Regions from separate parts of the Novosphingobium sp. BAM6 genome, predicted to be linked through region 1. Evidence: riboswitches for the same ligand, from Rfam matches in the RefSeq annotation. Region 1 holds a riboswitch; each other region holds the start of a gene.
The links. A riboswitch is a leader RNA that binds a small molecule or an ion and turns the genes downstream of it on or off. The one in region 1 is predicted to bind cobalamin.
Positions count from the first base shown of each region.

Region 2: linked by a shared signal. The riboswitch ahead of AC3EC3_RS01230 (TonB-dependent receptor plug domain-containing protein) and the one ahead of cobW (cobalamin biosynthesis protein CobW) in region 1 are both predicted to bind cobalamin.
Region 3: linked by a shared signal. The riboswitch ahead of AC3EC3_RS08745 (HoxN/HupN/NixA family nickel/cobalt transporter) and the one ahead of cobW (cobalamin biosynthesis protein CobW) in region 1 are both predicted to bind cobalamin.

Region 1 covers NZ_JBYNTR010000002.1:414,302-416,562, reverse strand. The annotation lists gene cobW (cobalamin biosynthesis protein CobW) at 1-1,037, opposite strand, end outside; cobalamin riboswitch at 1,231-1,463, opposite strand; gene AC3EC3_RS10580 (SDR family NAD(P)-dependent oxidoreductase) at 1,424-2,261, opposite strand, start outside.
Region 2 covers NZ_JBYNTR010000001.1:229,229-231,489, forward strand. The annotation lists gene AC3EC3_RS01225 (cell wall hydrolase) at 1-753, opposite strand, end outside; cobalamin riboswitch at 956-1,181, shown strand; gene AC3EC3_RS01230 (TonB-dependent receptor plug domain-containing protein) at 1,288-2,261, shown strand, end outside.
Region 3 covers NZ_JBYNTR010000002.1:17,987-20,247, reverse strand. The annotation lists gene AC3EC3_RS08750 (TonB-dependent siderophore receptor) at 1-549, opposite strand, end outside; cobalamin riboswitch at 730-980, shown strand; gene AC3EC3_RS08745 (HoxN/HupN/NixA family nickel/cobalt transporter) at 1,166-2,197, shown strand.

The sequences.
Region 1 (2,261 bases):
CGCTCGGCAATCGCGACCAGCCGGGTGACGCGCGGCTCGTTCGCCTCCCAGCGACGGTCGTACTGCTGGCGCACCCGCGCGCCGACCGCCTGCACCAGCAGCCGCATCGGCTTGCCCGCCACCGCGACATGGCCCTTCACGCGCAGGATATTGCGATCGCGCGCCAGTGCCTCGATGCGGCGGATGAGGTCTTCGGGATCGGCGATCTCGCCGCCCGTGATCACCACGCTGTCGAAATCGTCATGCTCGTGCTCATCCTCGCCATCGTGGTGCGAGGGGCGCGCGGCCAGATCATCCTCGGCAGCCGCTTCGAGGCCCAGGATCACGCGCGGGTCGATGGCGCCTTCGGCCAGCTCGATCACCGGCACCTCTCGCGGCATTTCCGCTGCGATCACCGCGCGCGCGGCCGCCACACCCTCTGGCCCCGCCAGATCGACCTTCGTCAGCAGCACGATATCGGCGCAGGCGAGCTGGTCCTCGAACACTTCGGATAGCGGCGTCTCGTGGTCGATCCCCGGATCGGCGGCGCGCTGAGCATCGAGCGCTTCGGGATCGGGAGCGAACCGCCCGGCAGCGACCGCCTCGGCATCGGCCAGCGCCAGCACGCCGTCCACCGTGATGCGGCTGCGGATCGCGGGCCAGTCGAACGCCTTGAGCAGTGGCTTGGGCAGCGCGAGGCCCGATGTCTCGATCAGGATATGATCGGGGCGCGGCTCCAGCGCCAGCAGCGTCTCGATGGTGGGAATGAAATCGTCCGCCACGGTACAGCAGATGCAGCCATTGGCCAGCTCGACGATGTTCTCCGCCGGGCAATCGGGGATCGCGCAGGACTGGATGATGTCGCCGTCGACACCCATCGTGCCGAACTCGTTGACCACCACGGCCAGACGGCGCCCGCCTGCATTGCGGATCAGGTGGCTGATGAGCGTGGTCTTGCCCGCGCCGAGGAACCCGGTGACGATGGTGACGGGCACTTTGGCGAGATTGGTGGGGGCCAGATTGGTCGGGGCAGCAGACGGCGATCCGAAAGCGGACATGGCAACAGTTTCCCGCGCGCCTTGAGCGAGACACGCAGCGGGACTTGCCGGAAGCCCTGCTTCCGACCGGCGCGCGACGACGGGCGGGCGCGACAGGCACCCGTGACCACGCAACCGTGCAGCCCCAGCCGCACCGTTTCGTCGCTCAGACGGAAAACTTCACCGTGCCAAGGCCATCCCCTGGACCTGGGCAAGAGCGACCGGAGCGCCGGCAGGTCTCCTGGCTCGCGGGTCACAGCTTGATGCACGCCTTCCCGGATGCGCGGAGATGTTCCGCGCGGGTCCAGTGGCTGCCCCCTCAAGGAGAGCCTGTGCATCGCGCTATCCGCTTACAGTTGCAGGGACAGCCGCGGATTTGGAAGCGAACTTCCGCACCGCATTCCCGATTAAGCCCCTTGTCGGGGCACCGGCGCGATCTGTTCGGAGCACAGGCGAACCCGCTCTCCGAACGCCCGGATAGACGAGGCCGACGCGAATGCCAATCCGCTTCGGCCCGCCCGATGTGCAATCTCTTGAAACGATTTCTCAGAGTTCGCTTGAAAATTCGCGGAACGCGAATTTTGCGGCACCGGCCCCACGTCTTCCGGCGTCCCCGCGCGGCCCAGCATGGTGTGCGCGGCGACCATCTTGTTGACCTCGGGATTGTCGCGCACGACGCCGCCGCTGAAGTCGGTGGCGATGGCGCCCGGCGCCACGGTGTTGACGACGATGCCGCGATCGCCCAGCTCCACCGCCATGTTGCGCGTCAGCGCCTCGACCGCGGCCTTGATCGGGCCATAACCGATCCGTCCGACAAACGGCACGCGGGCCAGCCCCGAGGAAATGTTCACGATCCGCCCGCCGTCATTCAGCAGCGGCAGCAGCGCCTGCGTCAGGAACATCGGGCCTTTCAGGTGGACCCGGTAGAGCGCGTCCATCTCGGCCTCGGTGATAGTTTCCAGCTTCGCGGCGGACGATGTGCCCGCAATGTTCGCCAGATAGTCGAACCGCTCGGCACCCCATGCGGCCAAAGCCTCACCGACCTTGCCCGCGAAATCCGCAAACGAAGCGGCATCACCCACATCGAGCGGCAGCGCCAGTGCGGGCGCCCCTGCGACCTCGGCCAGCGCCACGACCTCTTCGGCCGCTTCCCGGTTGGCATTGTAGGTCAGGATCGTTGCGACGCCGCGCGCGGCGAGGCATTGCACCGTATTGCGACCGATCCCCCGGCTACCGCCGGTAACG
Region 2 (2,261 bases), on a different contig from region 1:
CAGTGCGGCAGCGGCCACGGCACGGGCACGGTCCCAGAACAGCGCCACCGGTTTGCGGCCCAGCGAGCCGTCGCAGGTAAAGGTGAACTGACAGCCCCCGCCCGCTCTCGTCGCGCCCTGATAGACCACGCCGCACACGGTGTTGGGGAAAGCGGGGTGCGCCACGCGGTTGAGCACCACTTGCGCCACCGCGCGCTGCCCGGCGTCCGGCTCGCTCGCCGCTTCGTAATAGACCGCCTGTGTCAGGCACTGGAGTGCGCGCATGTGATCGAGCGGGGTGTCGTCGATGATCATCGAGCGTGCCGCCGGGCCGGTGCTGCCGGGCAGGCCATCGCCAAGGTCGGCGCCGTCATCCGCGTCGGAGTGGATGCCGTCGCCGATCTGCGGTGTGGGCGGGGCAAGGTCGAGGTAATAGAAGGCGGCGCCGGGGAACGAGCCTGCGGCGGTTTCGAACGGCATCGGCGTGACCTGCCCGCTGTCCTCCTCGGCGGCGGGGAGGCGGAAGGGCTGCCAGTCACCGGGCGCGGCGAAAGCGGGGATCGCCACGAGCGCGAGCACGGCGCTTGCCAACGACCAGCGGCGGCGCACGATGCGCTGGCGACGGCGCCCGGTGCCGCGAACCACCCGCCCCGCGAAGTCGCGCGGGCGCGGCTCCCATGCCGGCGTTCCGGCGGGGGTGCCGTCAGCCTCGGGAAGCGTCCTTGCGGGCGACGCGCTGCGCGCGAGGCCGGGAGGGAGCCAATGGGTCGTCACGTCTGCTCTTCGCGCTATGCCTTGCTGTTCACGCTGTCTGCGCGCCCTATACGCGTTCGGGAGAGCTTGCGCATCTGCGCGCGCTGGCCTGTCCCGAAGCTGCACAGTGTCGCTTTATGGCCGCGCTATACACGCAAAGGTCTTAACGAGAGCCTCGCAAGGCACGCCTGCGCTTGCCAGATTCCGGGGCGGGCGGTAACGCGCATGTCACGTCATGGGTTTTCGCGGGTCGCCTTTCAGGGGGGAGGCACGCGGACTAAGAGGGAAGCGGGTGCGGGGATCGGTCCCCAAGGCCCGCGCTGTCCCCGCAACTGTGACCGGGGAGCCCGCGCTTCCATTCGGCCACTGGATCGTCCCTCGATCCGGGAAGGCGGCAGGCGCGACGATGATCCGGGAGCCAGGAGACCTGCCGATGACGGTCGTTCCGCGCCGGACGGGGAGTTCCGGAGATGCAGCGGGCACGCGCCGGGCAAAGCACCCGCGTGCGGCCTCCGCCATGAACGGCATATTCGTTCAGGTTTGGAGGACTATTACGTGAAGACCCTTTTGCTGCTCGGCACTGCGCTGGGCCTGTCTGCCGCTGCGCCTGCTTTCGCGCAGGATGACAACGCCGCGATCACCACGGCGGACGCCGTGCGCGACGATCATATCACCGTGCTCGCCACCGGCAGCGCCACCAGTGTCGACAAGGCGGGCCAGCCCATCGACGTGATCGGCGCGGACGAGATCGACAGCGTGCAGGGCGCGGACATCAGCCGCGTGCTGGAGCGTCTGCCCGGCGTTACCATCGCGCGCAACGGCGGTCTCGGTTCGGCGACCAGCCTGTTCGTGCGCGGCGCCAATTCGCAGCAGGTTCTCGTCATGGTCGACGGCATCCGCGTGGCGGACGTCGCGGCGACGGGGGGCGGCTACGACTTCGGCAACCTGATGACCGGCTCGATCGGCAAGATCGAACTGCTGCGCGGTTCGAACTCGGTGGTCTGGGGCTCGGACGCCATCGGCGGCGTGCTCAACGTGACCTCGCGCGATGTCAACGGTGTGGAGGCACGCGCCGAATACGGTTCGCGCAACACCTTCGACGGGCAGATGAGCGCAGGCGTTTCCGGCGACACCTACGGCGTCACGCTCGATGGCGGCTATACCCGCACCGACGGTATCTCGCAGGCCGCCATCGGCACCGAGGATGACGGTTTCCACCAGTGGCGCGTGGGCGGCCATGGCCATGTCGAACTGATGCCGGGCCTCACCGCCAGCCTCGCCGGGCGCTATACCGAGGGCAAGCTGGACATCGACGGTTATCCCGCGCCCAGCTACGTGACCTTCGACGATACCGACGATTATCAGAAGACCCGCGAGATCGGCGGACGCGGCGCGCTCGACTGGACCGGCGACACGCTGAGCCTGGGCGTTGCCTACCAGCTGTCGGACACCCGCCGCCGCTACTATGGCGAGAGCTACAACTATTGCGGTTCGGACAGCTGCTACTTCACCCATGGCCAGAGCCGCCG
Region 3 (2,261 bases), 400 kb from region 1:
CGAGCCGAGGTAGCCGGTGACAGAGGCCTGGAAGGTGTCGGTCGGGCGCTTGCGCACATAGTTCACGGTGGCGGAGGGGTTGCCGACGCCGGTCATCATGCCATTGGCGCCGCGCACGACTTCCACCCGATCATACAGTGCGGTGTCCAGACTGCCATAGGCGATGCCGCCTGAGAGCAGGGGCATGCCGACGCCGTCGACCTGGAAGTTGGTGATGGTGAAGCCGCGCGCATCGTATTCCGTGCGGTCCGTTTCTGCCCGCTCCACATTGACGCCCGGCACCTGGTCCAGCAGGTCGTTGACGTTGCGCAGTGAGAAGTCCTTGATCTGCTGCTGGTTTACGATCGTCACCGCTTGCGGTGTTTCGGCGATCGTGAGGGGGAGGCCGGTGGCGGAAGAGATGTCCTGGGTGGCCGGAGCCGTCACGACGATCGATTCGTCGGATTTCTTGGCAGTGTCATTTGTTGCCGCAGCATCATCGGCATGGGCCGTGACGGTCAGCGCGCACGTCGCGACACCGGTGGCCAAGGCGGTCAGAACCCTCTTCATTGGTACATTCCCTTGCAAACAGTTTTTATAAACCCGCGCGCTGGGCCGCTATGTGAAATGGCTTCTGCAAGTCAATATCAAATTTGTGACGTGGTTTTGATTGGCTTTGATGCAGGGCGCTTGTGTTGAACGATACCGCGTCATAGGTACATTCGGTGCGATGGTGGCGGTAACGTCAGCATTGGACAGGATCGCGCCGGTGCCCTGAAAGGGGCTTAATAGGGAATGCGGTGCGGGCGCCTTTCATGCGCCCCATTCCGCAGCTGTCCCTGCAACTGTAAGCGGTGAGCGAGATGCATATGCGCGGACGGGCGAGAACCCCCCGAGCCGCCAGCCACTGGGTCGGACGCTAAATCGTGCGAGGCCCGGGAAGGCCTTGCATCGAGCCTTGACCCGTGAGCCAGGAGACCTGCCGGCGTCCGGTCGCTCTTGCCCGGGTCCAGGGGATGGCCAAGGCACGGAACACTTCCGTCTGAGCGACGCAACGTGCGGCAGGGGCCGCATCGGCCGGGCGGGGCCGGACGCAGGCTGGCGTCCGTCCGGCATGTCTCGCGTCGACCGCTTGCGGCAGGCCCCTGTCAGGTTCGCTGACGCCGACAGAGGTTCCCGTTTCGCCATGGTTGCAAGTTCCTATCCTCCTTCCGTTTCGCTGCGAGGGCGTATCACGCTGCTGTTTGCCGTGCTGGCAGGCGTCAATCTGCTAGTCTGGGGCTGGGCTTTCAGTGTGTTCCATCACAGCCCGGTCATGCTCGGCACGGCGCTGCTTGCCTGGAGTCTGGGCCTGCGCCACGCTGTCGATGCCGATCATATCGCGGCGATCGACAACGTTACCCGCAAGCTCATGCAGGACGGCCAGCGGCCGGTCACGGTGGGGCTGTGGTTCGCGATCGGGCATTCCGCCATCGTCCTGATCGCGGCGACCACGATCGCTCTGGCGGCCAGCTCTATCGAGGATTTCAAGGCCGTCGGGCAATCGGGCGGGGTGATCGCCACGATCGTTTCAGCGACGTTCCTGTTCGTGATCGCGATCATGAATCTGGCGATCCTGCGCGGTGTCTGGCAGCGTTTCCAGCAGGTGCGACGCGGCGGCAGCTATGAAGAGGATGACCTCGACATGCTGCTCGCGGGACGCGGGCTGATCGCGCGTATCCTGCGTCCGGTATTCCGGCTGGTGAACCATGCCTGGCATATGGCGCCGCTCGGCTTCCTGTTCGGCCTCGGCTTCGACACCGCAACCGAAGTGGCGATCCTGGGACTGTCCGGCGCGCATGCGGCGGACGGGATTTCGCTGGTCACGGTGTTGGTCTTCCCGGTGCTGTTCGCGGTGGGCATGGCGCTGGTCGATACCGCCGACGGTGTGATCATGCTGGGCGCTTACGAGTGGGCTTTCGTGAAGCCGATCCGCAAGCTCTACTACAATATCGTCATCACCTCGATCTCGGCACTGATCGCACTGGTGATCGGCTCGATCGAGACGGCGGCGCTGCTGTCCGAAAAGTTCGGGCTGACGGGCGGCGTCTGGTCGGGGGCCTCGGCGCTGTCGGGCCAGTTCAACACGCTGGGCTTTGTCATCATCGGCGTTTTCGTGGTGTGCTGGCTGGTGAGCTATGCGGTCTATCGCTGGAGCGGGCTCGACGCGGAAGGGTAGAAAGAACGCCCCATTGCTGCAACAGATGCAGGATTGTCCTGCAATTGTTTGCATTGCCGTAGGC